DNA from 2 places in the Bacillus spongicola genome. Region 1 is predicted to be linked to the other one. Evidence: riboswitches for the same ligand, from Rfam matches in the RefSeq annotation. Region 1 holds a riboswitch; the other holds the start of a gene.
What was found. Region 1 has a riboswitch for S-adenosylmethionine ahead of U8D43_RS12865 (homocysteine synthase). Riboswitches for the same ligand answer to the same signal wherever they lie in the genome.

Region 1 (16,744 bases):
GAAGAAAGGTTTATATAGAAGTAGGTTATTTTAGAATGATGTCGGATAAAGTTTGATGAATCCCCCTATTCTACCGCTTTAATCCGTCTCAACTTTCCACTCACCGAGAAATCTTGCCCATAGAATGAAGAGAGCAAGAAAATATCATATTCAAGGTGAAAATTTGATTTCACTGCTTTATATCAATAGAATAGCAGCAAGCAGACCCTATCAGGTTTTTCTAATGGGATTACTTAACAATATATTTACCAGTCTAATTTACTCTTAAATAGAAAAAATAGAGAGCACTCATTAATATGATTCAGTGGAATATTGACTTCCTTAGAGATAAGAAAAACCGCCGAAAAGCATGCCCATTCTTTTTTAGTCTAGCTCCGATCGGTTGTACTCTTGACCAAGAATCCTAGCAGTAATTTTTTTTAGCTACCCTCTTTTTAAGAGCGGTGGTAATTTCACATATTTTTGTTCCGCTCTACGGTTACTTTTCATACTGATTGATGAAATTTTCTTAAATACGAATGATGAGGCGTTGGTGAATTCTTCATGCAGCAATCACCTTAAATTTTTCATCCTACTCCTGATGATTGGACGGAAATTGCTCCGTGCTTTTGCTTGAATGTCTCTCGCTAACTATGATTCTCAAAGGATATTCATTTCAAATTAATTGTCTCCTTGCAGAATAGAAGAAACAAAACCAAAAACTGTGATAGACCAATATTTTGTACTATCTTTTCTAAGAATAAGGCTCATTTCGTATACTTTGATGCTATTGGCACAAAGGCATACAAATCAGGGGATATATTCCTCTTCGAAAAGCCACAATCTTTGCGAAAACAGCCAAGAATAAAAAACACCTCTTTCCACAAAAGAAAGGGGTGTTTTTCTCTATGTTTAATGTGCCCTATTGTTGTAAAAGGTGATGAATCGCCGCTTGTAACTGTAGATCATTTTTTTCTTTCCTTGTGGCTTCTTTTATTTTTTCTTCTAACTTCCTTGCCGTTTTTTGATCAATTTGTCCTGTCACTGGCAGATCATTTTGGGCCTGGAAAGCTTCGACTGATTTTTTGGTTTGTTCATTATAGTAACCATCTGTTCGTCCAGGAGCAAATCCTAGACCGTATAAAATTTCCTGAGCACTTTTGACGGCTGTTTCATTCATTTCTAATTTCAATGGAGTTTCGACTTGGAGCGGATGTGTATGAAAAAAAGGTGGCTGTTCCACTTTAATAGTGGGTTGAATGCCTTTTTTATGAATCCAATTTCCATCGGGAGTGAGCCACTTAAACATGGTCATTTTAATATTGCTTCCATCACCTAACGGAATCGCTTGCTGTACAGTCCCTTTTCCGAATGTCTTAACTCCAATGAGTGGATACTCTCCTGCTTCTTGAAGAGCTCCCGCTAATATTTCTGAGGCTGAGGCGCTTCCTTCATCTATAAGGACCGCAATCGGATACGGCTTTTTCTTATCTAAAGGAGAATAATAGGGCATCTTCTCCCCACTCCGCTCTTCTATTTGAAGATATGGCTTTTCACTTGTGACAAGTGTTGCCAATATTTTTTCAACGGCCATTAATAAGCCACCTGGATTTCCACGAACATCAATGATTAGTCCTTCTATTTTTTCCGCTTCTATCTCTTGAATCGCGAGATGAAACTCTTTTGCTGTCTCTTGAGAAAAGGAGGTGATTTCAATATACCCGACGCGTTGGTTCATTTTTTCTTTCACTTCAAAATGGACAGATTCATTTGGAATCTCGGCTCTTTCTACTGATACGGTAATGGAGTCTGTTAATCCTTCTCGTTTAATTTCCAAATTGACTTTAGAACCTTTTTTCCCACGAATTTTTAACGTAGCTTCATAAAGGTCTAATCCTTCTATACTTTTTCCATCAACCGAGATAATTTCATCATTGGGCTTCAGTCCTGCTTTTTCTGCTGGAGAGTTGCGAAATGGAGCCACAATTTTCAACTTTCCATCCATCACCGTTACTTCTGCCCCAATTCCTTCAAAAGAAGAATCTAAAGAGTCATTAAACTGAGCAGCCGTTTCGGCGTCCATGTACACAGAATAGGGATCTTCAAGCGTTTTCAGCATTCCTTGGATGGCTCCTTCAACTAAGGTCATTTCATTCACGTCTTCCACATACCTGCTAAGGATGAGCTCATAGGCCATGTGAACTTTTTTTAATTCCTCTGTCTCCAGCTCCACTTCATTTGGACTTTGAGTAGAGGCGGGTCCTTCGTGATCAAGCCATTTATAGACACCAAATCCTCCCCCTGCGACTAAAAACAGTATGAGAATCCCTAACAGGATCCGATATTTTTTTGTCATCGTCTGCTTGCCCCTCTCCACTTATCTAACTTTCGAAAATTCACACTTTCAAATTATGAGAAAAAGACACCACACAAAAACAATATGCGATGTCCTTGCTATCCTATATATATGCATGGAGGGGGACAAGATATGAAACAAAAATTAGATACTGAATTCTTTTCAAGCTATGCTGCTTCGATTGTTGTTACACGGTGTTTTCCTTTAGTAAAAAGGCAGATAGAAGATGAGCCCATTGCTGAAATTCAACTAGAAATCCATCATGGCCGAAATCTGTTTTCACATAATGATAGGTGCTTTGAATAAGTTGATCGTGTAGCTGCTCCAACTCTTCGCTCGGGTACAGCAAATCCCCTTGAAAAGCGATCAAACACAGCTCACATTGATAGTGTTTCGCTGCCTGTTGCCAGCCCTTTCTTCCCTTCCCAATATCATGTGAATTCATAGCAGCTATCAGCGCTAAATAACTATTGGCATCAAATCGTTTCGCCAACTTTTTTCCTTGATACTCTAAATATGACTGAATCTCAAAGTCATGCTGCTTTCCCTTTCTTCGGTTAAATTTTTCATTAAATAATTCTCGACTTCGATACGTAACCATCCCAGCCATTCTCGCCGTTTCAAATCCCTTAATCTCCGCCGACGATTCATAGTTTCCATTCTGCCAATGAGGATCATTTTGAATGGCAACCGCACCAATGGTATTAAAGGCAATACCATAATCACTTAAATACGGGGTGGCAGCTAGCACGACGACTTTTTTCATAAAGGTAGGATATAACAGCCCCCACTCGAGTGCTTGCATTCCTCCTAGCGACCCCCCAATGACAGCTTCTACTTTCTCAATGCCGAGCTTTTCAAGTGCTCTTTTTTGTGAATGAACCATATCACGAATCGTCACGGTTGGAAAGGATTGCCGATAAGGTTGATCGGTGGCGGGATTGATTGACGCTGGACCCGTACTTCCATTGCATCCCCCTAGTACGTTAAAGGTAATTACACAGAAATGATTGAGGTTAATCTCTCGCTGAGGTCCAATTAATCCGCTCCACCAACCACGCTCCTTTTCTGTTCCGACAGCACAGTGATGACCGGTTAAAGCATGACAAACTAGGATAACTGGTGAACCTATCTTTCCGACCCTTTCATACGCTAGTTCAACCTGATGCAGCTCAGTACCCTCTTCAAAGCAAAATGAATCTAGAAGCACTCTTCCCTCTGTTCTCAAAGTCATACCCTCCTTACGATTGAGGAGCAGTTGAAACAGAGTTTTGCGCTTTTTGAATCGCTTCTGATAGATCCGCTAATAAGTCTTTCTTCGATTCAATCCCAATTGATAGTCGGATCAAGTCCTCTGTAACACCGGATGCCTTCAGTTCATTTGCTTTAAGCTGTTGATGGGTCGTCGATACTGGATGGATAATCAGTGATTTCGCGTCACCGACATTGGCCACATGAGACCATAGTTCAACGTGATCAATAATTCTTTTTCCGATCTCTCGCCCACCCTTTACACCGAAGTTAACGATTGCTCCGTACCCTCTTTTCAAATAGGTCTCAGCTAAGTTTTTCGAACGGTGGGAGTCTAGTCCCGGATAGGAAACCCAGGCCACTTCAGGATGTTGCTCAAGGTACTGAGCAATTTCTAGCGCATTCTCATTATGTCTTTCCATTCTTAAATGCAAGGTTTCAAGTCCTTGTAAAAGCAAAAAGGCATTATGAGGGCTTAAGCAAGCACCAATATCACGGAGGAGCTGAACACGAAGCTTAATAATAAATGCAGCTTCGCCGATATCACGGGCGTACACTAGACCATGATAGCTTGAATCCGGCTCTGTAAAGCCTGGGAATTTCTCGCTATTATAATCAAATTTCCCTCCATCGATCACCACACCTCCAATCGCTGTTCCGTGACCACCAATCCACTTTGTCGCAGAATGAATGACAATATCCGCTCCGTATTTAAGTGGTTGCGAGAGATATGGAGTCGCAAACGTATTATCAACAATGAGGGGAATACCATTTTCATGAGCAATGTCAGCTATTTTTTCAATATCCAATATGTCTAAACTTGGATTTCCGATCGTCTCGCCGAACAGCGCTTTTGTATTGGATGTAATTGCCTTCCGAAAATTTTCTGGGTCCACGGGATCAACAAACTTTACTTGAATACCATACTTTGGCAAGGTGGTAGAAAATAAATTATACGTCCCCCCATAAAGGGTTGAAGCAGCGACAATCTCATCCCCTGCACTTGCAATGTTTAAAATGGAAAGCGTGATTGCTGCCATTCCTGATGAAACCGCCAGTGCACCCACACCACCTTCGAGCAAGGCCAAGCGCTGTTCCAAGACATCTACCGTTGGATTGCCAATTCGGGTATAAATATTCCCCGGTTCTTCTAATGAAAATAGCTTTGCCGCATGCTCGCTGTTATCAAATACGTAGGAAGTGGTTTGATAAATTGGAACAGCTCGTGATCCTGTAGTTGGATCGGACTGCTGACCACCGTGCAGCAATAAAGTCTCAATATCGTACGTTTTTTTCTCCATCATCATACCCCCTAATAGTTTTAAAACCGAAATCATTTTCGACTGGATCAGGAAGAACGCCGGGAAAGTAAGGATTAGAATAGCAAAAAACCCTCTTCACGAAGAAGAGGGTGGTTTAAACGAACTCCTCCTCTCATCTTCCAGGCATACACCTGTAGGATTTAGCACCTTTTCAAGCTAATTACACTTGAAGGTTGCCGGGCTTCATAGGGCCTATTCCCTCCGCCGCTCTCGATAAGAGTATTTAATTGTCAGTAATCATATCTTAAAGTGAATTATAGCGGATGAATGGAAGAACGTCAATTAGTTTTTTAAATTTTCAGTTTTATTCACAATAAATAATCATAAAGGTTTTGTTTTAGTGGTTGAATTTGAATACATCAATAGGCATTTCTGTAGACTAGTTGTAGTCCTATTCGGTTTATGCCAACTCTTAGTACTCACAGGCCTCTCCATCTCCATCACCTTCGAAAATAGCCAATCATTGCTTCTTTGCCTGTGTAATAGCAGATGAAAATTGTTCAATAATGTCTTCTGCTTCTTCAATTCCAACTGAAATTCTTACTACTCGTTCGTTAATCCCGAGTTGTTGCTGCGCTTCCTGCGGGAGTGCACGATGACTTGTTCCGATCGGATAAGATACGGTTGTTTCGACTCCGGCTAAAGATGGGACAATTTTTATCCATAGAAGAGCAGAGAAAAAGCCGCTCATGTCGCTGCCTTCTTGAAGCTCGATCGTCACAATCGCTCCATTACCTTTTTCCGCTAGATTGTTCGGATAATAGACTGTTTTCACTTGCACATTTTCTCTTAATGATCGTGCCAACTTTTCGGCATTGAACGATTGCTTGTCCATTCGAAGAGCCAGTGTTTTCACACCTCGACACGCAAGCCAAGCATCAAATGGGCTTAAATTCAAGCCAAGATTCACCACTTTTTCACGTGCTTTCAAAACGAGGTCCTCCCTGCCAGTCACGACGCCTGCGGTAACATCGCTATGACCACCAATGTATTTTGTAGCACTATGAACGACAAGATCCGCGCCTACTAAAAAAGGCTGCACGAGAAACGGGGTAGGGAAAGTATTATCAATCATTAAATAGTGTTTATGTTTCTTCGCTAATTCAACTAAAAAAGGAATATCCTCCACTCTCAAGAATGGATTCGTAACCGTTTCCGAGTAGAGAAGCTTCGTTTCTGGCCGGATTGCTTCTTCAATCGCCTGTTTATTTAAAAAATCCACAAACGAAACGTCTATTCCAAATTGCGCAAGCTCCACTGCTAATAAATGATACGTCCCACCATATAAATCTTCGGCGGCTACGATATGGTCTCCTGCTCCTAGAACCGCTAAAATACCGACCAAAATAGCTCCTAACCCAGAAGAAACTGCTACGCCTGTTGGCGCACCTTCTAAACCTGCCACAGTTTGACCAAGTTCATCCGTGTTAGGATTTCCCACCCGCGAGTATAAATAAGGGGATCTCCCTTCATAATAGCCTTCAAGTTCCTCTAAGTTTGAAAAAGAAAAGACGGATGTTTGATAGATCGGGGTTGCTTTACTATGTATATTGTTTGTTTGAAGCTTATGAGCATGAACCACTTTTGAATTAAACTTCATCTTAATTACCTCCACATTTTAAAACGGGACAGCTTAGCTGTCCCGTTTCGTTAGATTGATTGTAGTCCATTTACTAAGCGTCCTTCAATGTCAACTGCCATTGATTTTAAATCAGGTTGATCGATCATTTCAATCAGTTTACCTTATCGTGCCATATCAATTTTCGTTAGACTTTTTTCACTATAGACTGTGACTTTACACGGAAGAAAATAGCTAACTAACATGCTTTGTTCAAGCACTTTTTTCGCTTCAAGTGGATTACATACTTTTAAAATGACTACTTCTTCTGCAAAGTCTAATCCTTTTTCTTCTAGTATTCCCCTTAGATCTAATTTCCAGAGCAACCCAAACTATTCCTCTATTAAGGCCACTTCGGCTTTTTCAACCGTTTCTTCAACGGAATATGAGACTTCTTTTTTAAAGAAACCTTCTACGACATTTCTTCAACGATTGCCTCGAGCATTTCTTCGTTCATCGGACCAATTCGCTTCTCATAAATGATTCCGTTTGTTGAAATAAAATAGGTCGTTGGAATAGCCAACACCTTATACTCTTCCCCTACTTGTCCTGTTTCGTCTAAAAGAACAGGGAAAGTAAGCTCATACTCTTCTACAAATTCTTGAAGCGCTTTTAAACCTCGATCCTGTTTCGTCAAATTCACAGCTAAAATTTCTACATTTTGTTCATCTTGATTTTCTTCATAATAATTTTGCATATGAGGCATCTCTGCTTTACACGGAGAACACCAAGTAGCCCAGAAATTCAGCACTACTTTTTTCCCTTTTAGGTCGGATAGATTGATGGATTTACCGTCTAACGTTGATAAGGTGAAATTAGGTGGAGCATCTCCCTTTTCTATTCCTATTTCTGACTGTGCCCAAACCTCTTTTTCTGAATTGTCGTCTGTATTCCAAATATTAAGCACTAAAATAAGCATAAGAAGAAGTAGAAACAGACCAAAAAATATTTTTTTCTTCATTTAACGACTCCCTTTCCTCTGTTGAATCGTAAAAAAGATCAGCATTATCGCATAAATGAGCATAGGAGCACTCAACAGTTCGCCTCGAACAGAATACAGCGTTCCTTGAAAGAGTGTAAACAAGCAGAGCAAAGGAATTTCACTAACCGTATTCCTTCCGCTTTTCCAAAACCAGGCTAAAAACAATAAATTCACTACATTTAGAAGCAGTAAAGCGGGAGTCAATTCTTGATTGAAACATAGAAAAGCACCTTCATATACGACTATTAGTATGACCCATGCTTGTAGAAATACCCTTTGATTGGGTCTATTCCAAAGGTAAAACAGGGAAAATAAAACCCCTAAAATAAATCCCTTCACACCGCCATGAAAATAAACAATCGTAAAAGGGTGGTGGATACTCGTGGTAAAATCAAATAGCAGCACACTCAACTTCCATGTCAAAAATATGGTAAAAAGCAGATTGCTATAAAGATCTCGAACTTCTTTGGATTGGGTGAAATGCAAATATACACCGGTAACAGACACAGCAAATACTATTGCCACCCAGGACGCGGGGAAATAAAATGCCCCGATATGATACCAACTCATGAGCACACTCCGTTCAGTGAGGATGGGTGAAAATCTTGAACGAAGTACTATAAGATATTTCGTTGTAGAGTAGTCTATTCACCTTATCTTATACCCTAAAGTCTATTTTAATGATTGTCAATTTCGGAAAAGAAAAAACACAACTCTATCAAAATTCCTTTGACAAAGTTGTGTTTTTTACTTGATTTTTAGTAGAAACTAATAAAATTAGAAATTTATATATCGACGAGGGTTGACTGCGTTGGATTTGCTTCCATTCCAACCGCCTTCATGAACTTCAAAGTGTAAATGTTGACCATAGGAATAACCGGTATTACCCATTACACCAATTTGTTGACCCTTCGTTACGTATTGCAAATTAGCTACCGCTCTTGATGATAAATGGGCATAAACGGTTGTGATTGTTCGACCATTAATGTCATGCGAAATATAGACAACATTTCCATAACTAGAGCTGTAATAGCTTTTAGAAACAACCCCATTTGCTGCTGCATAAACAGGTACATATCCTTTTGCAGCAATATCCATTCCGTAATGGAAACGAGTTTTTCCATTTAAGATGTCATAGCCATATTCAGTGGAGATATACCCACTAGCTGGTCTTGTCCAATCACTATATGATGGGGTGGGTTTCGGCGCTGGTGCAGGCGTAGATGAACCTCCACCTCCACTATTTTCAGATGACTCTGCAGCACGGGCTGCTTCAGCTTCGGCAGCTCTTCTTTGTCGCTCTTCTTCTGCTTTAATTTTCGCAATCTGAATGGCTTCGGCTTCAGCAGCCCGAATTTCATTTTCGAGACCTTGACTCATTTCATGCAATTCAGCTGCATGATCATGCAACTCTTCTTTTTCTATTTCAAGATTCGACTGCTCGCTTTCTAGCTGATTTAAAAGCTTGTCCTTTTCAGCTTTCTTGCCGTTTAATTCAGCTTTCAAACTTTCTAGTTTATTCTTTGCCTCTGTTAAACTTTCAAGCTTCTCTTCTACTTCTTTTTGCTTAGTCTCTAAAGCCTCTTTATCTCTTTTCTGGTCATCTAAAATGCTTTTATCCGCACTCACAATCGTGTTGACGGCGGAAACTCGAGAGATAAAATCTGAAAAGCTTTTTGCTCCAAGAAGTACATCTATGTAACTTGCACTTCCACCTTTTTGTTGAACGGTTCTTGCCCGTTCCTCTAAAAGTTCATTTCGTTCTTCTATTTTTTTAATAAGTTCTTCTATTTCTAGCTTTAAGGCGTCAATTTCAGCATTGGTTTTGTCTATTTCAACCGTTTTTTCTTGGATTTTAGTGTTCGCATCCGTAATCTCTTTGTCTAAACTAGCAATTTGGGTTTTGATGTTCATTTGCTTCCCAATATTTTCTTCTATTTCGTTTTGTTTTTGGGATATATCACCTTCAACTGCTTCTTTTTCTTGCTCAATTTGATTTTTTTCTTGTTTTAATTTATCGACCGATTCTGCAAAACCAGCGCTTGGGAAGCTTCCTACTATCAACATCCCAGCTACCGATAAGGCCATTAGTGACTTTTTATTCACGATGCAAACCCCTTTCACTCCTGAACTTCAGTTCTATATTTTTAAGAATTTACGAACAGACATCATACTTCCCCAGACACCAATTAAACAGCCCATTAATAGAATCAGAATATTGACTTGATAAATAAACGGAGTCATCTCTAATAGTGAGAAAAAATAGTTTTGTAGTTTTGGTTCAATATAGTCATAAGCATAGTAATAACCGGATGATACAAGAACAATTGGTATAATCGATCCAAGAATTCCAAGCCATAGTCCTTCTAATATAAACGGCCAACGGACAAACCAATTCGTTGCGCCAACTAGTTTCATAATTTCTATTTCACGACGACGAGCAACTATCGTAATTTTTATCGTATTAGAAATTAAAAACATCGCTGTAAATAATAAACCAATTATTAGTACTAAGCCGACATTCCGGCTAATTTTGAAGAACGTAAACAGTTTTTCAATTTTAGATTCTCCATAGACCGCGTCTTGAACATTCTCTAGTTTTTTTATTTGGCTGGTAATGTTTCTTGTGTCTTGCGGTGTTTCTGCTTTCACAATAAAAGCGTTATATAAAGGGTTTTCTTGTTCAAAAATCCCAAATTCGTCTCCAACATCATCGATCAGGTTTTTCAGTTCGCTCTCTTTAGATGAGAATTCAACGTTTTCAACACCCGCTAGCCTCGTAATCTTTTCTTGGGCTAATTGGATGGCTTCCTGATCGGCCTCTAGGGTAAGATACACTTTAATTTCAACATCATTCTCAATATCTGAAGCAATTTTATTCATATTTAGCATGAGAACAACAAAGACGCCAACAAGTAATAGCGTCACAGTTACAGCACTTGCGGAAGCGAATGTCATCCAACTATTCCGAACGATATTTTTTAAGCTCTCGCGAAAGTGCCGTAGAATGGTATTAATTTTCATAGCCGTAATCACCTCGTTGTTCGTCTCGAACGATTCTGCCATTTTCAATTGCGATGACTCGATGACGAATAGCATTTACAATTTCACGATTATGGGTTGCCATAATGATCGTCGTTCCTCGCGTATTGATTTCTTCAAAAAGGTTCATAATTTCCCAAGAAGTTTCCGGATCTAAGTTTCCTGTCGGTTCATCAGCAATCACTAGCTTTGGAGTGTTAACAATCGAACGGGCAATCGAAACACGCTGTTGTTCTCCACCTGAAAGCTCATTTGGTAACATTCTAGCTTTATGCTTTAAGCCAACTAATTCTAATACTTCTAGTACTTTCTTTTTTATAACCGAAGACGATTCCTCGATTACTTCCAAAGCAAATGCAACATTTTCATAGACTGTTAACGAAGGAAGCAATTTAAAGTCTTGGAATACAACACCCATACTTCGTCTCAAGTATGGAACACGATGATTTTTCAAAGTTCCCGTGTCTATTCCATTAATAATAACTTCACCCGAAGTCGGTTTCTCTTCACGATACATCAATTTTATAAAGGTAGATTTACCGGCACCACTAGGCCCTACCACATAAATAAACTCACCTTGCTTTATTTCAATATCAATTCCATTGGCTGCAATAATGCCATTTCGATATTCTTTATACACTTTGTTCATTTTAATCATCTAGTAATCACCTAATTTGTTTATTGGATAACTATTAAAATAGTCTCATATTTCGGTGGTTATGGGCTTTTGTCAAATCGACTCGAAATTTGCCCACATTTCATTATAGCATCAGTCTTTTATGAGGTCATGGATATTTGTATTACAGTTTCTTTTCATTTTTGAAAAGGAGTGAAAAGAAGTTGCAATACTTGACCAATACAGCTTTCATTCTGTTAAATTACGTTTTTACGATAATATCGTTGCCTATTACATATTAATGTAGGGGGTAGGTGATTTCCATGTTAATTTTTACCATGTGTGGGTTTTTGTCGAATAGGGATTATTTACTTGAAGAAACACAAGGAGGTACTAAGTTCTATCGGACTATTAAATTAATGTTAACTACAAATATATCATACTTTATAACTAGATAACCCAAATAGTGAAGGCCGTTCGTTCAGCAGTGAGGAACAAATGCTGAATCAGAACTATTGTCATAGGGAGACTTTTTTACTTTGTTTGGGACATTGATCAAACGACCAAAGACCAAACAAGTCTTCTACAAATACTTACCTACCGATTTGGATAAATAATCTTTTAAGTCATCTCTCGCTTGTATAACTAAATTTGCTTTATATCGTTATTTCATCGCACTTTTTTCAATAAGCTGTTAACTTAGCTTATCATAATAGGAGTTTATTGGGAACATACCTCGTATGACTTTAGAGGGTATCCCATAACCACTTGAAATTGAAAACACCACTAACAAGGCTCTTTTGGAAGCAATTTATGTACCTTAATAAATAGGACTTGCTGTATCTACCGCATTTTCCGCAAGATAATTACAGAAAAAATGAAGGTAATCGTCGAACAGTATATTTAAAAGCTATTTTCGCAAAGTTTACTGCTTTTCGAACTAGTCAGTTTATAAATAAGGATTTAGCTCTGTTTCGAGGCTTCTTTTCATCTGTTTTTGCGTCCTACTATTAGACATATTTAAACGATCCCCCATTTCGGAAACGAATGCTTTTTCTCATATATATAACTGTCTCTGTTATTTTTCATTTAATTCGATGGATTTTTACGAAAAGGAAGGTGAGGAATTGCTTGTGCAACATTAATAGCCAGGTAAGCAGCAATTATCTTCCATTTTTCATCACGAACAGGTAGCTTGGACAGATTTTTACCCTGTGATCCACTTGAATACCTCACAGTGTTCATGATACTCAAAGAAGATTCGTTTAAAATCATTTGTTTCCATAATAGAAAAATACCACAACCAAAAGGCGGTGGTAGAACAAGATTATATACTTCCTTGTCTTTTAAATGGCTATTTCTGCAAAGTTTATTGCTTTCGATTCAGTCTATAAACGGTGATATATCTTCGTTTCGGGGCATCTTTTCGTCTGTTTTTGATGTAAACCAACAGCAAAAGGGAGGATTTCATCTGATGTTAGATTAAATAACAACTATAAATACGAAAAGAGCCTTGATGAAAAACACTAGAAAAATGGGTATTCCAGCAAAATTAGATCAAGTTGCAACAATGGTTACGAAAGAGCCGTTGAAAAAGAACAAGGCATACACCTTGTTCTCAACTGTTACTTTTTGTTTGCTAACCATTCTGCGACAGCTTCTGCTTCTTCGCCCTTGATGATTTCTTTTGGCATTTGGCCTTCGCCATTATTAATAATGCTTAAGATTTCCTCTTTACTAAGTGAAGATCCGATGTTATCAAGTTTTGGCCCAAATCCACCTTCCAGGTTTCCACCATGACAAGATGCACATTTTTGATCGACGATTTTTTCAACATCGACGTTTGTGGCAACGGTTGAATCTGTCGTTTCTTCTGTTGTTTCGTTTTTGTCTGTTTCCGTACCTGTTGTTCCATCATCACCACCACATGCAGCCAGCACGAGTGAAGTTCCAAGCATTAATGCAAAAAGTTTTTTCTTCATAAATTACTCCCCCTTTGGGAAAAAGTAGAATTACGTATATATTATACCAAGTTTACACCCGTTTGAAACCCTCGCCGACAACTTCCGAAGAGTCTGTAACGACGATAAAAGCCGTTGGATCAATGCTTTTGACTAGTTGTTTCAATTTTGTGAATTCCGTCTGATCGACGACACACATTAAAATCGGTCGTTCATCATCGGTATAACCACCGTATGCTGATAGTTTTGTCACACCACGGTCAATTTTATTCAAAATACCATCACGAATTTCCTCTTGACGATTAGTGATGATTAACGTCATTTTGGAACGACCGATGCCCACTTGTACTAAATCAATCGTTTTGCTTGTCACGTACAAGCCTATCATCGCATATAAGCCTCTTTCGATATCAAAAACAAGTGCAGCTGACAACACAATTAATCCATCGATTAATGCGACACAAGTACCTAGCGATAAACCCGTGTATTTATTAATAATTTGTGCAGCTAAGTCCGTTCCACCTGTCGAAGCTTTTCCTCTGAACACAATCCCAAGACCAAGGCCAACCCCAATCCCTCCAAAAAGCGCCCCTAGTAGAGGATCTAATGTCCAAGGGTCCCAATCTTTAGTTAAAAAAACAACAAGAGGTAAAAATATTGTACCGACCGCTGTTTTAATACCAAATTGAAATCCAAGAAAAATAAGACCGGCAATAAAGAGGGGGATATTTAACGCCCATTGAACGTAAGCTGGCTCCCAATTCAGTAGTCCCTTTAAAATCGTAGAAATACCGCTTACTCCGCCTGACGCCACCTCATTTGGTAATAAAAAAACATTAAACGTAATCGCGACAATTACCGAACCACTGATCACGGCCAAATATTCAAATAATTTATCTAAAAACGGATTTGCGGGCTCTCCGCGTCTTCGCTTATTACTCTTCACCATCTAGTTAACTCCCTTTCTTAACAGTATGTGTAATTTCTCCGAAAACATGCCGTTAAGGAGTATATCATGTCGAAAAATGACTGTAAATAACACTGCTATACCGCGGTGAAGGGACGGTTACCCCACCGTGATTCCGCGCAGTAAAAAAACTGACGGTAATCGCCAGCTTTTTGAATGATTCAATTAGTTAATTCGTGAACGCAAATACGAATTAATAAACAAGTCAAGATCACCGTCCATTACCGCATGGACATTTCCCATTTCGGCATTCGTCCGGTGGTCCTTTACCATTGAATAGGGATGAAATACATACGAACGAATTTGGCTTCCCCAACCGATTTCTTTTTGTTCCCCACGAATTTCAAGAAGCTGTTCTTGCTGCTCCTCGATTTTCTTTTGGTACAACTTTGCTTTTAACATCTTCATCGCATGATCGCGGTTTTTTATTTGTGAGCGCTCCGATTGACACGTCACAACTATATTTGTTGGAAGATGCGTAATACGGACCGCTGAATCAGTCGTATTGATATGCTGTCCTCCTGCCCCACTCGCACGATAGGTGTCAATTTTCAAATCTTCGGTTCGAATATCAATTTCAATTTCATCATTAAATTCCGGCACAACTTCACATGAAGCAAAAGACGTATGACGGCGACCCGATGAGTCAAACGGCGAAATCCGCACGAGACGATGGACCCCTTTTTCCGCTTTTAAATAGCCGTAAGCGTTATGCCCCTTAATAAGAAGCGTCACACTTTTGATGCCCGCCTCATCCCCTGGAAGATAATCCAACGTTTCCACCTTAAAGCCCCGTTTCTCTGCCCAACGCGTATACATTCGCAGTAGCATGGAACCCCAATCTTGAGACTCTGTCCCGCCTGCACCAGGATGAAGTTCTAAAATGGCGTTATTTTTATCATACTGTTCACTTAAGAGAAGCTGTAGCTCAAAGGTACTCAATCGTTCTACTAACTCTACCAACTCCGATTCAAGCTCCGCTTGTAATTCGGCATCGTCTTCTTCTTTTACAAGTTCGTATGTTACTTCTAGGTTTTCATGTGTTTCTTGCAACTCATTGTACTCATTTACGAGTTCCTTAAGCCCGTTCACCTCATTAATAACACCTTGAGCGGCTTGTTGATCGTTCCAAAAATTTGGATCAACCATTTCTTCATCTAATTCAGCAATTCGAGCTTCTTTGTTTTCGAGGTCAAAGAGACCCCCTAAAGTCCGCTAATTTTTTTGCTGTATTTTCTAATTCTGCTCTCATTTCTGCTAGTTCCATTGCAATCACCTCTTGATTTATTTTATACCGAGACTTTCCTGGCCTCTCTTGGAAAGTCATTTTTCTTAAGAAATCCTGTATTTAGCCACCGAACCCATTTTTTCACTGTTCCTATTTACTTTTTGGCTATTTTCACAATGTTTGTTGCTTACCGTACCCGTCTATGAACGGTGATATAGCTTTGTTTCGGGGCATTTTTTCGCTTTTTTTGATGTGAATCACCTACAAAACGGTGGATTCCATCTAAATTTAGACTAGATAGCAACCATCTATACGAAAGGGCCTTACTTGATAAAAGCTGAATCGGGAAAAATCCTTGTTTTCCGCAACAGTGTATTTACCGTAAAAATAATCGAATGTGGGCATTTTTTGATCAAAATCACTGAAAAATTGGAGGACCTTATCCTCTAGTAACCGCGCGTGCGAAAGAAGTCTTTATCAAAGGCTCTTTTCGCATACTTTATTGTTCTAGCATACAAAAAACGGATGGAAACGCTCTATTCTTTCCTCATCTCAGATTAAAAAAGATGCAAAAAGATACCCAAAGTCAATCTCCATCACGATAGGAGGGCAAATTCAAAAAATCACAATCTTTGTGAAAGGCTCTTTTCGCATACATTGTGGCTATATCACCGTTTACAGACTAGTTCGAAAGCAACAAACTATGCGAAAATAGCCTAGTAAAACAGTCTTATCAAAAACCAGTATGGTGCTTGGCTCGTAGCCAAACACCATACGCGGTCTTATCCGTGACAGTTTTTATATTTTTTCCCACTACCGCATGGGCATGGATCGTTACGGCCGGTGATTTCATCTTTACGAACTGGCTGGCGTTTTTTGACTTTTCCATCGCCTTCTTTAGGGTTAACTGCTTGACCTTTAGCCACTTCTTGACGTTGGAGGTTGTTACGAATCTGAGCTTTCATAGCCAATCTCGCTGAATCTTCTTCAATTGCTTCAATCATCGCTTCAAACATGATGAAGCCCTCATTTTGATACTCGCGAAGTGGATCATTTTGACCGTAAGCGCGCAAGTGAATTCCTTGACGAAGGTGATCCATCGCATCAATATGATCAATCCATTTCGTATCTACAGCTCGAAGTAGTACAACTCGTTCAAACTCACGCATGCGCTCAGAAGACATCTCTTCTTCTTTCTCGTTATAGCGAGTGAGTACTTTTTGGAAAATATATTCCGTCATCTCATCTGGATTTTTCCCCGTTAAATCAGCAATCGTAATCTCGCCTTCTTGAAGGAGACTCGCGGCTGTATAATCTACTAATCCTTGTAGATTCCATTTTTCCTGATCTTCAGCTAGTGATGCATGAGCATCAACCTGTCTTTGGATCACGGAGCGTAGCATCGTTTCCACGATTCCACGT
Region 2 (16,744 bases), on a different contig from region 1:
GATGGCACAGTCGCCCACGGCGGATGCACTTTTTGTTCAGCAGCAGGCTCAGGAGACTTCGCGGGAGATCGTGTCGATCCCCTTTCCGTTCAATTTAACGACATCAGAAGCAAAATGCTCAGCAAGTGGAAAGACGGAAAGTGTATCGCTTATTTTCAGGCGTACACAAATACCCACGCCCCTGTAGACGTACTCCGTGAAAAATTTGAAGAGGTTTTACAACAGGAGGATGTCGTAGGTTTATCCATCGCCACCCGTCCAGATTGTTTACCTGACGATGTTGTGGATTATTTGGCGGAATTAAACCAACGTACGTATTTATGGGTCGAATTAGGCTTACAAACTGTTCATGAACGAACCGCTCTTCTCATTAATCGTGCTCATGATTTAGATTGCTACATCGAAGGCGTGAACAAACTTCGTAAACATGGCATTCGAATTTGCTCTCATATTATTAATGGACTTCCTTTAGAGAGTCCTGAAATGATGATGGAAAGTGCAAAAATCGTAGCCAACCTTGATGTTCAAGGAATAAAGATTCATTTGCTACATCTCTTAAAAGGAACACCGATGGTCAAACAATATGAAAAAGGACTGCTTGAATTCCTTACATTTGAAAACTATGTAAGCTTAGTCTGTGATCAACTAGAAATTCTTCCTCCCGAAATGATTGTGCACCGAATAACGGGGGATGGCCCGATTGACTTAATGGTGGGGCCGATGTGGAGTCTCAATAAATGGGAGGTCCTCAACTCGATCGACGCTGAACTAAAACGAAGAGATAGTTGGCAAGGGAAATTTTATACGCCCGTTGAGGTGACTATCAAATGAAACTAGAAAGAATCCTTCCTTTCGGGCACAACTTACTCGAAAAAGCGGCTGGAAACGGTGATGTAGTCATAGATGCCACGATGGGCAATGGCCATGATACATTATTTTTGGCAAAACTGGTAGGGATTGAGGGACGGGTTTATAGTTTTGATATTCAAGAACAAGCACTGCTGAAAACCAAAGCCTTACTAGAAACAAATGCCCTCTCCCACCACGTTACATTATTCAGAACGGGACATGAAAATATAAAAACCATGATACCAGAAACGGTTGCAGGAAAAGTACGAGCAGCAATCTTTAACCTAGGGTACCTTCCAGGCGGAGACAAAAATGTTGTCACCGGCGAAAAGACCACCATAGCAGCGATTGAAGCCTTGCTTGATCTATTAGCACCTGAGGGAATCATTGTTCTGGTCATTTATCACGGTCATGATGAAGGAAAAATAGAACGAGATGCCCTTTTAGCTTATACCCAAAACATTGATCAACAGAAAGCATATGTGCTTCAATACCAATTTACAAATGTTCAAAACTCCCCGCCATTTATTATTGCGATTGAAAAAAGAAAATAATTTAAACAAGAAAAGGGGAATGGGTCTGAAGAAAACCATATTTCCCTTTATCTTTTTCAAAAGGTTGTTCGCAAAGTTTGTGACTTTTCGTATCAGGTTATCATTTACGAAAAGCGGAAGTGGCTGACCAGGGACGGCAGGCATCTGGCAGAACACGCAGTGAAGCCTGCTTCACGTAGTGGGCTGACATTTGACCTGAGTCCCTAGCCACTGCAGCTAGATCCGTCTATTTTTCATAAAAATCAACAGTGAAATGGAGAATTTAGTCAAAAATTAGATGAAATAACCACAATGTATACGAAAAGAGCCAAATAGAAAAATCATGTAAGGGTCTCTTCAATTAATTTACAACAATTCCTTTGCTAGTAACTCAAAAGAAGTTAATTTATCTTGAAAGTCGTGTGTAATGGTCACAACCATTACTTCATCTGTTTCATACTCTGTTGCGATCCTAAGGAGTTGTTGTTTGACTTTTTGTGGTCCACCTACCACCATCCGCTTACGATTTTCTTCCATTCTCATGCGTTCGTATGGGGAGTAGACATAAGCCACTGCATGTTCAGGGGATGGTGTTCCTTTTGAAACCATTCCTTGTTCAATCATTAAAATAGATAAATCCAAACTCGAAGCGACTCTCTCAGCCTCTTCATCGGTTTCTGCACAAATAACAAAAACCGCAACCATTCCTTTGGGTTCCTTTAGTCTTTCACTTGGTTGGAAACTTGTTTGATAATGGCGCATAAATTGAGGGCCGCCCTCCCCGTTGATAAACTGAGCAAATGTATAAGGTAATCCTTTTTCAGCTGCCAGCATCGCACTTGAAGGACTTGATCCTAACAGCCAAAGCTCAGGTGACGTTGGAATGATAGGGGTGGCTTTTAATCCATAATAAGGATGATCCTTAGGTAAAGAATCGGTCAAGTAATACTGTAATTCTTTAATTTGATTTGGGAATTCTCTTATGTCACTACGGCCTCCATTATTTAACGCCAAGGTGGCTCGTGGCATTCCACCAGGTGCTCTCCCTAAGCCCAGGTCAATTCGACCCGGATTCAATCCCTCTAACACTTTAAAGTTTTCAGCTACTTTATATGCGCTATAATGTGGAAGCATCACACCGCCTGAACCTACTTTAATCCGATATGTTTTAGCCGCCAGATGAGCAATTAACACTTCTGGCGATGAACCACCTAATGTCGTCGTATCATGATGTTCTGACACCCAAAACCGTTGATATCCTAGCTTTTCCACATGCTGAATTAACTCTTCCGTTTGTTTTAAAGCCTCTGTAGCGGTAAGTCCTTCCGCAATCGGCGTTTGATCTAGAACACTTAATTTTAATTCCATAAGGAAACAACTCCTTTAATTTCTGTGTCCCTTATTATAGGCAAATCTACGCTAATTACATAATCATTTGCTTTTAAGGATCAGGTAACATTTGTTTAAATAGCGATTAATCACGGCTCTTTTCGAATACATTGTTGCTTTTTCATCTAATTTTTGATTAAACTTTCCATTTCACTATTGTATTCCATCAAAAATAGACAAAATGATGTCCGAAACAAAGCTATATATCAGATAATGAACTGAGCTGAATAGCGACAAACTTTGAGAAAAACAGTCTGAATTAAAGATCAAGCATACTACAGAACTTTTTATTATTGCAGTTGGTGAGATTTCAAAGGTTCCTTCGAAATTGGCTATAAAAAACAAAAAACAACCGCTCGAAAGCGGTTGTTTCTTATTTTACTTGAATAGCAATACTTTTCCCACTTTTCCATCTGTACTCTCACCTGTAACACGGAATTTCACTCCATAATTTGGAATGTTTCGTCCTGCATCAGGAAGCTCAGTATTTAAGTAGTTATTGCTATCATTAAAGAGAGGGTTCCGTTTTGTATAATTATCTTTCATTGTAGTGCCAAGAAGATCCTTATAGTCTATAAACATTTTATTTGATTTATTCAAGCTAAATGCCGCATCATGCACTTGATAACGACTCGCTCCAAGCGATCCATCACTCCAATATTGAGCTTTTTGATCGGCATCTACTACACCAAGAAATCCATCACCCGGATGGGCTCCAGTCCAATTGTTGTCATAGCTATCATCTACATACCAAACGATTAATCCTTCATTAAATTCCATGATGCTGTTGCCGCGTTTAATATGCGCTAATCCTTCGTCCACGCCGTTATGGGTTCTCCATTCTAATAAGTAGTAGTGATCACTGTATAGCTTACCATCCGTTTTAGTAAAACCATCTAGATCCATCTGAGCTTCTCCCTCAGCATCATCGAATAACACTTCTGATCCATCGATTACTACTTGAACATCATCAACGTATAAGCCGGGTTCGGCTACAAATCCGTCGGTCCAATAGTTGATTCCTACTTGAATTTCTTTTCCAGCATAAGCACTTAGGTCAAAGCTAGCATCCACCCAGCCATTAGAAGATCCTGTAATTCCATGGCCAGGATTTTGGTCAAATTCATTTTCTGTTGTTGTGATATTACCTGGGATCGATACCCATCCACTTCCGTCATTTACCATGACTGAGCCGTAGTCCCAATCCTTTTCGATTTGATACCATGCTTTAAAATTGAGCTCACCATTTGCAGCATTTGTTAGGTCAACATTTGTCTGTAGATAATGGTTTAAATCATTTCCACTTCCACTGTGATATTCAGTGGAACCACTTGCTGGCGTATTAATGATCAGTTCTTTTTGCGGAAGGTTCACACGAAGAGCATCCAGATTTGTTCCCTTTGTAGCTCCTTCATCTAGAAGAACTTCTAAACCTTTACTATCTAAATCAGCGAGGTCCACTTCTCCGGCCTGTAACCAATTCCCACCATGAGCTGTCTGTAAAAACTCCTTCGACCATGCGCTAAATCCAGTCGGTTCTGTTCCCGGAATCTTTCCTGCCCAGCTACCACTTGACATGATCGACCAATAGGAAACGGGCTCGCCTTCTCCAGTATACTGTGTGTCATATTCATCTGGTAAACCTAAGTCATGACCATATTCATGAGCGAAAACCCCAGCTGCTCCATCTGCTGGTTCGATGGTATAATCATATGCAGCCATTTCCCCACCCCAATAGGGCACTGTTGCTTCCGTACCGTCTAAACCATACACATCGCCTAGATTCCAACGATGGGACCAGATGGCATCTTCTCCAAGTTGACCTCCACCCGCTTCTTGTCCAACCGATGAATGAACTACCATTAAATGGTCCACTAATCCATCTGCTTCACGATAGTTTCCATCACCATCTAAATCATACCGGTCCTCTTGGTCATAATCCGATAAATCCACACTTGGATCAGCTGCGGCTGCTTCAAGTGCTTCTCTTACAAGAGAACGAGCATCCGTATCATTGCTTTGGCCCTTTGGTGCGCCATAATATGCTGCCTCATGCTTCGCTTCATACCAGCCGGCTACTTTTCCATTGACGGTATAAGCTCCACCTGATTGTTGTTCATAATATTGCTTCATGGAAATTAATGTTTCACCATTCGGTCCTTCATACCCATTATCTCCGAAGACCATCTCTTGATAATGTTCTTTCATATAATCTCCGTAGTACATATCTGTGTCTTCAGGGTGAATATCATTTGCTTTAAAATCAGGGAATTCTACTAATAACACTAAAACTTCGTCTGATCGTACTTCCCCATCGTAATTTTCTTCAACTAGTCCTGCAGGAGTGTTCTTTTTAGCTTGTCCAAGTTTATTTCCTTTGCCATTGGTAAAAGAATTTCCTTGGAGCTTGTCTTTCATTTGTTCACTTAGTTTTAACTCTTGTTCGTGTAATTCGCCCTCTTCTTGCATTTGCTTCGCGTTCTCAGCTACATTTTTCAAGTAGCTTTTTACGGCAGCCTCTGCTTCCGCTCCAGTCGCGTTTTTGGAAAGCTTACCGCTTTTTTTAAGCATTTCCATTAATCTTTCTTCATTCGCTAGAGCTAAATCTACAGGACCTCCAACCGAGTGACTATGTTCTTTTGCAACAGACTTTGATGCCTGAATCTTTGTCTCTACTAAATTCATGGCATTGGTTGACGCAGGAAGAGTGAAAGCCCCCAATGATAAGGCTGCTACCATCGCCGCGTTCATAATTTTTTTACCTACCAAATTGAATTCCTCCCCTTATATGTAACTTGCTTATTTAGCATAGTGTATTATTTCGGAATAATCACTATTTTCAATCAATTTCAGTTATATAGGCCTATACTTTTGTTAAAACCACCGATAAAGCAGCTGATTGCTGAGGCTTTCTAGCTAATAAGATCATTTCTCATAACAGGGCCAAAAACCACAAAAAAAACGACCCAAGAGTCGTTTTTACTATTTATAAAAGAATTTAATCGTATACATTGTGACTATTTCATCTGATTTTTGATTAAATCGCCCATTTCACTGCTGATTTCCATTAAACATAGACGAAATGATGCCCGAAACAAAACTATATCACCGTTTATAGACTGGTGCGAAAAGCCACAAACTTTGCGAAAACACCCTTATAAAATAATGTTTGACTTGCACCGTAGAGGATTGGCTTCCACAGTTATAATTGAGGCCACTCTGATTCTTACCCTTCATTCCAAACTTCTTCTAGTTGAATACTCAAAATGCATTGGGGTGACAGATTAAGAGTGCCCACCTTAAAGTCGGTTTGCACGCCCTAAAAAGCTATTCTGATACTTTCGATACACCCGACCATTAGCGTAAAAAAAACGAGAAATAAAACCACTTTGTTTAATGATTTTTTTAGCTAATGCATTTACTTCCCTTTGTTGAGTTACTTTTTCATCAGATAAATACACCCCTAGTAATCCTCGATTGATTAATCGGTGAAATTCACGATGAGGAAGATTCTTTGTTTGCTCATCTGCTTGTGAGAGAAAATGCTGAAGTCGTTCAAATAATTGTTGATTATCTTGATAATAGAAGCAAAAATTCAAATCGCCCTCCTCAAGATCTTCTTCTTGATCAATAAAGTAATCTAATAAAATATGTAGCCCTTGAATATAGGGAAAGTACCCATTTCTAACCATTTCGCCATATTCTGATCGAAAGTCCTCTCTTAATGAATAAGAAACTAGGCAAAAAATCCCTAATGTAGATCCGCTACACGCCGAGAATTCATGCCAATCCATGGTTGGTAGTGAGGGTTGATGTACCTGAAACCAGGATCTTAGGCGTTCTTCTCGCTCTTCCACACACACATGTTTATGGATCTGTAAATCGCAATAATAGTGGCAAAGCTCTAAAAGATAGGGGCGAATCTCTTCATAGGGAGAAATCCGTTTAAGGACGTTTTGGCATGTTACCACAAGATCACGCAAATAATGAAGATCCCCCTGAGATTTCCGCAGACGGTAATAGTCTTTAGGAGTTTCCTCTATCGATAAGCAATCGTTCATCGATTCATGGAGAGCACTAAAATCATCAGGATCAAGTGAGGTACTCCGATCACATAGATTATCCAAGTAATCACTAATTGTTTGATAGGCTACAATAAATTTTATTGCTTCTTCCATACGATTTCCCGCTAATAATGCTAAAATTGCCCCTCCTTCACAGTGAAAGGTCTTCCCTTTAATACTCTGCACAGCTTGCTTCCGAAGTTCATCGTCCGGAATAAGCGAAGCTCGTTCTTTCCAATAATTTAATTCTTTGTGAACCATTGGAAAGACCTTTCGATACACATTTGCCATCAACGGAATAGGTGTCACAGGAACCGACATGCTTCCACCTCACTTTTTCATTTTTTTATCTAAAACTAGTTGATTAATAACAAAATTCACCGAATACTGAAACACGTCATCTCTTTTTTCTTCACTAAACACTTCATGATAATAGTGCGGCCATTCCTTATAGTGCTTATCCGAACTCTGGACTTGGTTAAACCATGATTTCACCCCAGATTTATCAACAATCTGATCATCTCCACCTTGAATGACTAACAGAGGGAGATCTTGCAATTTCTCACTATGACGAAAAGCAAGTTTTATCGATTTCACAAGCTCACGGTACCACCGAACGGACACTTTCGTTAGGTACAAAGAATCATTACAATCCATTTCTTTAATGTCTTGATTTTTCGTTGCCATATCTATGGTAAGGCCTGATGAGAATTTTGTTTTAGGTCTAACTTCGTTTAATCCAAATGAAAGAACATTTAAGATCATCGAAGGAGGGCGCAAAAGCCCTAAACAAGGAGAAGAAAGGATAAGTCCCTTTACTTTTAATCTGTGCTCTTGAAATAAGCGGACAGCAATCAACCCTCCCATACTATGACCCATCACATAAATAGGTAAATCATACTCCATTGCCCCTCCTATCCAATCTTTCACTTCCATTATATATTCATTAAAGGTTTCGATATGTCCTCTATTTCTCCTGGAAGTGATTCCGTGTCCAGGAAGATCGCCCATCACCACGTGAAAATTAGATGATCTCCACATTTCAATTAACCATTTGTATCGTCCATGGTGCTCCATTGCTCCATGAATAATTACAACAACACCTTGCGGATTTTCTGCCTCCCATTTCCACATAAAAAATTCCTCCAAACTCCTTCATGAACAGAGCTATTTTTTGATACACTATCTCTATGACTGTTTTATAAAGGAGAATTTATATGATCTATTCCTATCATGACACTTATCCTCAAATTTCATCCTCAGCGTTTATTGCTGATTTCGTCACGATATCAGGAGACGTGAAGATTGGCGATAAATCCAGCATTTGGTTTAACACCGTAATACGAGGTGATGTTGCCCCAACTATAATTGGAAACAAAGTAAATATTCAAGATAATTGTGTTCTTCACCAAAGCCCAAATAATCCGCTTATTTTGGAAGATCAAGTGACCGTGGGGCATAGCGTGATTTTACATAGTTGCAAAATCAGGAAAAAAGCACTGATTGGTATGGGTTCCATTATTTTGGACAAGGCAGAAATTGGAGCAGGAGCCTTTATTGGAGCAGGAAGCTTAGTTCCACAAGGAAAAGTAATTCCTCCTAATTCACTTGCATTTGGCAGACCCGCTAAAGTCATTCGAGAATTAACGGTTGAGGACATACAAGATATGGAGCGCATTTCTCGAGAGTACGCAGAGAAAGCTCAGTACTATAAATCGATACAAAAATAGCAAAAAAGCGGAATTCTTTGATAGAATTCCGCTTTTTTGCTTAAAGGCTCTTTTCTAATACTTTGTTGGTATCGAATCTAATAATAAAAGGAAATCAACGTTTTTTCTTTTATTAAGTTAGGAAAAAGACGAAAAGATGACCCGAATCCTATTCCTATCAAAGATATTTTTAAACCGAAAAGCCACAATCATTGAGAAAAACAGCCCGATTCATTCATGATTAGTTGTTAAGAGCTTGTGTTTTTAATGCTTCTGCTTTATCTGTACGCTCCCAAGGTAAATCAAGATCATTACGGCCAAAGTGACCATAAGCAGCTGTTTGCTTATAAATTGGGCGTCTTAAGTCAAGCATTTTGATAATACCAGCTGGTCGTAAATCAAAGTTATTGCTCACAACATCAATTAATGTTTCTTCACTTACATCGCTTGTTCCAAATGTATCAATGGAAATGGAAACAGGCTTGGCAACACCAATGGCATACGCTAGCTGCACTTCACATTTATCGGCTAAACCAGCAGCCACGATGTTTTTCGCCACATAACGTGCAGCGTAGGCTGCCGAACGATCTACTTTCGTTGCATCTTTACCAGAGAATGCCCCACCGCCGTGACGAGCATACCCACCATATGTGTCCACAATAATCTTACGACCAGTTAGACCTGCATCTCCTTGTGGTCCGCCAATAACGAAACGGCCCGTTGGATTGATGAAGTATTTTGTTTCATCATCAATCAATTCTTTCGGAACGATTGGATTTATGACGTATTCTTTCAGATTTCGTTGAATTTGCTCTAAGCTCACTTCTGGATGATGTTGGGTAGAAATGACAATCGTATCAATACGAACGGGGTGATTGTTCTCATCATACTCAACCGTCACTTGTGTTTTTCCATCTGGACGAAGGTAAGGAAGAACTTCGTCTTTTCGTACTTCTGTCAAGCGACGAGATAATTTATGCGCTAGAGAAATAGGTAGTGGCATTAATTCTTTTGTTTCATTACAAGCAAATCCAAACATCAATCCTTGGTCCCCTGCGCCAATGGCATCGATTTCCTCGTCGGACATATGTCCCTCTCGAGCTTCTAGAGCTTGGTCAACACCCATCGCAATATCAGCAGATTGCTCATCAATAGCCGTTAAAACAGCACATGTTTCCGCATCGAAACCATACTTTGCACGAGTGTAACCAATTCCCTTAACGGTCTCACGTACGATTTTAGGAATATCCACATACGTGCTTGTTGTAATTTCACCCGCTACAAGGACAAGTCCTGTGGTGACCGACGTTTCACAAGCGACACGAGCATTCGGATCTTTATCTAAAATTGCATCCAAAATAGAATCTGAGATTTGATCACAAATTTTATCTGGATGTCCTTCTGTTACTGATTCTGAAGTAAATAAATGGCGTTTCTTTGTCAATCTATATTCCTCCCTAAAAGTTAATTGCAGTGCTTGAAGCGACCAATCTATATGTAATTTCTCGCCTTATGTCTGCAGGATTAATCTTCACGGTACTCATTTCCCTTAGTAGTATGAAATAAACTCCGGGTTTTTAGTCACAGACCACAATATTAAACCGTGTTAACATTGCTCAATTCACTTATTAGAATTCAAACTAAAAAACCTTTCCTACTTCAAAAGAGGAAAGGTTTTGAATACAACATCGCGCCTTTCACTCTCATCACTCAAGGGATTTACCTTGCAGGTTAGCACCTTTCTCAGTTACTACTGTAAATGAGTAGGTTGCTGGGTTTCCTAGGGCCTGTCCCTCCACCAGCTCGGAATAAGAGTATCCGTTCAAATTTCTATAATATCTAAAGCCGACGGTAGTGTCAATCCATTTCCCTTACATATCACCAATTTTTTTAATGGGATCTTTTCGTACACTATGTTGCTTTTGACACAAAGAAAAAACAGGCAGTAGGGTTTTTTCGATTGATTTCTTCCTTTTTATCTAGAAATGAAGAATTTTTCATTAGGAAAAGAGCACGAAGTCATACAAGTCAAGGGATTTCTTCTTATTCGAACCCATCTAAAAACGAGGATCCAGCTTTTTTCATGGCATCATTTCGTTTTTTTCTGATGTGAAACACCTGAGCAAAGTAGAGGATACCATCTAAAATTAGATGAAATAACAACAATGTATACGAAAAAATCCTTATGCTAAACCTCGCCTTAGAACTTCCTAAGAATCCCCTATTATTCTTTACAACATAGACTAATGCAAGGAACTATTTGACGAATTGATGACAAATTAGAAACATTAAGAAAATGAGCTTCATTAGTATAGACTAATGATTTGAATGTGTTATACTAATGATGAGTGAACATTGGGGTTAAAAATATAGACAAAGGTAGGTTTATTATTATGAATTCAGTGAGCATGTCTAGTGAATTAATGGAACTATTAGCGGGAGAAAATATTCAACTTCAACTGTCTGTACCTACGTTAGTGGAAAAGGTATTACACCGAAATGAAGGTGTTTTGACTGCTTCAGGAGCTGTTCGTGCGGAAACAGGAAAATACACTGGGCGTTCTCCAAAAGACAAGTATATCGTTGAAGAAGATTCTTCAAGCAGCAAAATTGATTGGGGTTCAGTAAACCAACCGATTTCCTCTGAAAAATTTGATAATCTTTACCATAAAGTCATCAAGCATCTGGAAGAACAAGATGAAGTTTTCGTCTTTAAAGGCTTCGCAGGCGCTGATCATAAACATAGAATGCCGATACAAGTTATTAACGAGTATGCGTGGCATAATTTATTTGCTCATCAATTATTCATACGCCCAACAGAGGAAGAACTTGATAATCATCAAGCACAATTTACGGTGATCTCTGCTCCGAATTTTAAAGCCGTTCCAGAAGAAGATGGTACCCATTCAGAAACCTTCATCATAGTTTCCTTTGATAAGAGAACTGTGCTCATTGGCGGCACGGAATACGCTGGCGAAATGAAGAAATCGATTTTCTCAGTAATGAACTATATGCTTCCTGAGCAAGATATTTTGTCCATGCACTGCTCTGCTAATGTTGGATTTGAAGGGGATGTCGCCTTATTTTTCGGATTATCCGGAACAGGAAAGACAACGCTTTCAGCCGATGAGAATCGTCGCCTAATTGGAGATGATGAGCATGGATGGTCTCCAAATGGTGTATTTAATATCGAGGGCGGCTGCTATGCAAAGTGTATTGGACTGACTCGTGATAAAGAGCCACAGATTTTTGATGCTATTCGCTTTGGCTCTGTGTTAGAAAATGTTGTTTTACATGAGGACTCGCGCTTACCTGATTATGAAGATAATTCATTAACAGAAAATACTCGAGCAGCCTACCCGATTGATGCAGTAGATAATATTGTTGTACCAAGTATCGCTGGGCACCCGAATACGATTATCTTTTTAACAGCTGATGCATTTGGTGTTTTACCTCCTATTAGTAAACTAACAAAAGAACAAGCCATGTATCATTTCTTAAGTGGTTATACATCCAAACTCGCCGGAACAGAGCGTGGCATCACTTCACCACAAGCTACTTTCTCTACATGTTTTGGCTCACCATTCCTTCCTCTTCCAGCTCAGCGCTATGCTGAAATGCTAGGGAAGAAGATCGATGAACATAATGCAAAAGTATTTTTAGTTAATACGGGTTGGACCGGAGGAGAATACGGAACCGGTAACCGAATGAAACTGGGCTATACTCGGGCAATGGTTCAAGCAGCGCTAGAAGGTGAGCTTGATAACGTTGAAACGGTAAAGGGTGAAATATTTGGATTAGCTATTCCTTTGCACGTTCCTGGCGTACCAGACGAAGTATTACAACCTGCAAAAACATGGGCCAATTCGAGTGACTATGAGAAGAAAGCGAAGGAGCTTTCCGAAAAATTCCGTCAAAATTTTAAAAAGTTTTCGAATGTGTCCCCAGAAATCAAACAACTAGGTGGACCGATCGCCTAAAAAAAGCCCCCACGCTTCGTGGGGGGCTTTTTTAATTTGTTGAGTTCAAAGACTGAAGTTCGTATGTAAGATGTGTTTGGTCATTTTCCCAAACGAGCTTCTGGATGACAGCTATCCCACTAATGTCGCTGTTTATTGTTTTTCTTACTTCAACTGGAATATGAAGTGGATACATTCGGTAGCCGTCTTTTTTCAGACAAAACAAATTCTGTTCTGCACGCTCTTCCTTCCCTTTTGTAACAATCATTGTATTTAGTTCTATCGGCATTCCCATCAATGAGTCACCTCTTTTACTTTTATCGTATCATATCAGCCCTGTTTCTTCATCCAACTACATAAATCTTTCACCATTCTCCGGTTTATATGCGGTGGAAAATAATGAGTATACTGTTCAAAATACCAGCTTTCAACTGCTTTATTCAGATTAATTAGCTGTTTTTCTAAACGATATGCATGTTCAATCGATACGTTTTGGTCTTTGTGCCCGTGAATAAGTAGGGTAGGTGCTTGAATCCTCTCTAAAGAAGAAAGGGGTGTTCGATATTCATAGGCTTCAGGAAGTTTATGCGGACTTCCACCTATTACTCGCTTCATCATTCGACGTAGATCTTTTCTCTCGCTATACGTAAGGAACATATCCGAAACGCCCGCCCAAGATACCACAGTAGCAACCTCTTTACATTCAATGGCAGTGAAAAGCGCCATGATTCCGCCACGTGAAAAGCCAAACACATGAATTCTATTCGGATTCACGTTATCTTGCTGTTTTAATAATTGGAAACCCGAAATCGCATCATATCGGTCTTTCCCGCCGAAATCCTCATGACCTTCCCCTCCTTGATTTCCACGATAAAAAGGAGCAAATACAATAAAACCATGGGAGGCAAATTGGGTAATTCGAGCCGGACGAACCTTCCCTACATTTTTTATTCCACCACGCAAATACAAAAAACCGTCTAACTTCCCCTCAATTTTAGGTTTAGCAAGAAGTCCTTTCACGTTTAATCCTTGGGAACGATACGTCACTAACCATAACTCAACATTTGGATGCGGGGACGGGAATTCCTGTTTACTTACGATTTCTCCTTCATTCAAGTTTAGTCATCCTTTCAATCTAGATAGGCGTTCACACATTTTTCTATACCACATAGTATATCGTAGCAAAAATGATTATTGGTATGGAGGGAATATAAGCATGAAACGATTGTTCATTTATGTAGCTATGAGCATCCTATTCATCATGCTCTTTAGCGGTTGTAACAACAGTTCTTCGGATTTAGAAAAAGTTAGTGTAGCAGAAGTAACTAGGTCTATATTCTATGCGCCAGAGTATGTAGCGATTGAAAAAGGGTTTTTTGGGGAGCAAGGATTGGATATTGAACTCAAAACCACCTGGGGTGGAGATAAAACCATGACCACATTATTATCTGACGGAGCAGACATTGCGCTCGTAGGCTCTGAAACGACCATCTATGTCTATGCCCAAGGAACAATTGATCCTGTGATCAACTTCGCCCAACTAACCCAAACGGATGGAACCTTTCTTGTTTCCCGAGAAGAGGTTGAAGACTTTGAGTGGAATCAACTAAAAGGAGCCACGTTTCTCGGACAACGTAAAGGCGGTATGCCGCAAATGGTTGGTGAATATGTTCTGAAACAAAGAGGAATTGACCCCCAAAACGATCTTCAACTCATTCAAAACATTGATTTTGCCAATATTGCCAACGCCTTTGCTTCTGGAACAGGTGACTATGTTCAATTATTCGAACCGACCGCGTCCATTTTTGAAGCTGAAGGAAAAGGGCATATCGTCGCTTCATTTGGTGAGCAATCAGGATTTGTCCCCTACACAACTTTTATGGCAAAAGAAAGCTACATGACAGAAAATAAGGAAACGGTTGAAAAGTTTACAGCAGCCTTGTACCAAGCTCAACTATGGGTAGAAACACATAGCGCTAAAGAAATTGCCGAAGTCATTCAACCGTATTTTGAAGACACTGACATTTCTTTAATTGAAACAGTCGTAAATCGGTATAAATCCCAAGGGTCCTATGCTCAAGACCCACTACTTGATGAAAATGAATGGGAAAATCTCCAGAATATTATGGATGAAGCTGGTGAATTACCAAGGGCCGTAAAACACAGCACCCTTGTAAACACGTCTATCGCTGAAAAAGTGATGGAATAGTTGCATTAAAGAAGAGGCGAAGCAGATGAACGTACTAGAACTTCATTCCATTTCACACCTCTATTTTACGACAAAATCCGTCGTAAATGCCTTAGAGGATGTTTCATTAACCGTCACCGAGGGTGAGTTCATATCATTGATTGGTCCGAGTGGGTGCGGGAAAACGACGCTTTTATCGATTATCGCCGGACTGTTAGAGCCTACTAGAGGAACAGTTTCCATTCCCGAAAACAACTCGATTGGTTATATGTTGCAACAAGATTATCTTTATCCTTGGAAAACAATTGAAGAAAATATTTTATTAGGACTAAAGATTGATCTACAACTTGATGAAAAACACAAAAAATATGCCCTCTCTCTCTTATCAGAAATGGGCTTGCAAGGAACAGAAAATCAGTTCCCTAGACAACTCTCAGGAGGGATGAGACAAAGAGCAGCTCTTGTTCGGACCTTAGCTCTCTCCCCTAAACTTCTTTTATTAGATGAACCTTTTTCAGCTCTTGATTATCAAACCAAACTAAAACTTGAAAATCTTGTCGTTCAAACATTAAAGCAACTGAATAAAAGTGCCGTTTTGGTGACACATGATATTAGTGAGGCAATTGCGATGAGTGATCGAATTCTCTTATTCTCACCAAGACCTGGGCGTTTGTATAAAGAATTTAACATTCCTACTGCCATTCGCGAATTGTCACCATTTGAAGCCAGGAATTCAGCAGACTTTTCTCTCCTTTTTGCAGAAGTATGGAAGGAGATGGAGAACATTGAAAAGCAATAGTAACCAAGAACACCTCCATTCTCAATATGTTCGATCCCAACAAAAAGAGAAACGTCATATTTTTTATACGCAAGTGACCATTTTCATTTTATTTTTTGCAAGTTGGCAACTTTTTAGCACCAATCACTGGATTGATCCCTTGCTTTTTAGCTCTCCAACCAAAATCTTCAACCTGTTTCTTGAAAAATTACTAAATGGATCTATTCTTATTCACATTGGGGTTACATTGACAGAAACCATCATCGGTTTTCTATTAGGAACATTAACCGGAACACTACTAGCAGCTCTCCTGTGGTGGTCACCGTTTTTGTCGAAAGTATCTGATCCTTATTTAGTCATCTTAAATGCAATGCCAAAAGTAGCATTAGGACCTATATTAATTGTGGCTTTAGGACCAGGATTTCTTTCGATCATTGCTATGGGGATGATCATTTCGGTTATCATTACGACTATTGTCGTTTACACTGCGTTCAGAGAAGTCGATGTCAACTATATTAAAGTACTCCAGACCTTTCATGCATCTCGAACACAAATTTTTAAAGAATGCGTTCTTCCAGCTTCTTTTCCAAGCATTATTTCCACATTAAAAGTGAATGTCGGCTTATCTTGGGTAGGAGTTATCGTTGGAGAGTTTCTTGTATCACAGAAAGGACTTGGCTACCTTATTATCTACGGATTCCAAGTCTTTAATTTTACCTTAGTTCTGCTGGCGTTGTTATTAATTGCCTTCTTCGCCACAATTATGTATAAATTTGTTGAAATGCTCCAACAAAAATTAATTAAAGACGACTTATAAGCTGCCTTCTGGGAGCTTTTTTTGTGCAAGAACTGATAATACTAATGGCAAAAGCTGATCTTTCATAATAAAGCTAAATTCTGATTTTTGCACTTGATCAAGAATATCCCCTGAAATAAGTACTGGACCCTTCGTCTCAAGGTAGGAATCTTTGTGTTCAAGGCGCACAATGTCCGCATAAAACACTCTTTTCACAAAAGGAGTGTCTTTATCGTGAACCAAATACTCTCCTAGCGGTACCAGATCTTGAATAATGCCACCAGTCTCCTCAAAAACTTCCCTTCTAGCTGCTTCTTCTATACTCTCTCCCTTTTCTACTTTCCCCCCAGGAAACTCTAATCCTCTTTTTTTATGTATAGTAAGAAGCCACTCCTGTCGATACCTTGCTAAGACAAATACATGTTGAGCCATTTTTGCAAAGGCATTGATCGATGGTGAGAACTGCACAAACTGTCCAT

Region 2: linked by a shared signal. The riboswitch ahead of metK (methionine adenosyltransferase) and the one ahead of U8D43_RS12865 (homocysteine synthase) in region 1 are both predicted to bind S-adenosylmethionine.

Annotation. Positions count from the first base shown of each region.
Region 1 is NZ_JAYKTS010000018.1:17,997-34,740, reverse strand. Features, by position in the region: gene U8D43_RS12875 (S41 family peptidase) at 902-2,335, opposite strand; gene metX (homoserine O-acetyltransferase MetX) at 2,523-3,569, opposite strand; gene U8D43_RS12865 (homocysteine synthase) at 3,577-4,887, opposite strand; SAM riboswitch class I at 5,018-5,128, opposite strand; gene U8D43_RS12860 (trans-sulfuration enzyme family protein) at 5,369-6,508, opposite strand; gene U8D43_RS12855 (DUF302 domain-containing protein) at 6,652-6,852, opposite strand; gene U8D43_RS12850 (peroxiredoxin family protein) at 6,939-7,487, opposite strand; gene U8D43_RS12845 (hypothetical protein) at 7,488-8,078, opposite strand; gene U8D43_RS12840 (murein hydrolase activator EnvC family protein) at 8,286-9,614, opposite strand; gene ftsX (permease-like cell division protein FtsX) at 9,648-10,532, opposite strand; gene ftsE (cell division ATP-binding protein FtsE) at 10,522-11,208, opposite strand; gene cccB (cytochrome c551) at 12,792-13,148, opposite strand; gene U8D43_RS12820 (YitT family protein) at 13,201-14,076, opposite strand; one part of gene prfB (peptide chain release factor 2) at 14,260-15,288, opposite strand; one part of gene prfB (peptide chain release factor 2) at 15,290-15,361, opposite strand; gene secA (preprotein translocase subunit SecA) at 16,105-16,744, opposite strand, start outside.
Region 2 is NZ_JAYKTS010000015.1:73,484-90,227, forward strand. Features, by position in the region: gene mnmL (tRNA modification radical SAM protein MnmL/YtqA) at 1-831, shown strand, start outside; gene mnmM (tRNA 5-(aminomethyl)-2-thiouridylate-methyltransferase MnmM) at 828-1,403, shown strand; gene U8D43_RS11605 (LLM class flavin-dependent oxidoreductase) at 1,749-2,750, opposite strand; gene U8D43_RS11610 (immune inhibitor A domain-containing protein) at 3,150-5,522, opposite strand; gene tbcS (tetraprenyl-beta-curcumene synthase) at 6,071-7,156, opposite strand; gene U8D43_RS11620 (alpha/beta fold hydrolase) at 7,166-7,969, opposite strand; gene U8D43_RS11625 (gamma carbonic anhydrase) at 8,053-8,565, shown strand; gene metK (methionine adenosyltransferase) at 8,786-9,988, opposite strand; SAM riboswitch class I at 10,245-10,359, opposite strand; gene pckA (phosphoenolpyruvate carboxykinase (ATP)) at 10,938-12,524, shown strand; gene U8D43_RS11640 (DUF2584 domain-containing protein) at 12,556-12,798, opposite strand; gene U8D43_RS11645 (alpha/beta hydrolase family protein) at 12,834-13,619, opposite strand; gene U8D43_RS11650 (ABC transporter substrate-binding protein) at 13,765-14,712, shown strand; gene U8D43_RS11655 (ABC transporter ATP-binding protein) at 14,738-15,490, shown strand; gene U8D43_RS11660 (ABC transporter permease) at 15,477-16,286, shown strand; gene ytkD (RNA deprotection pyrophosphohydrolase) at 16,281-16,744, opposite strand, start outside.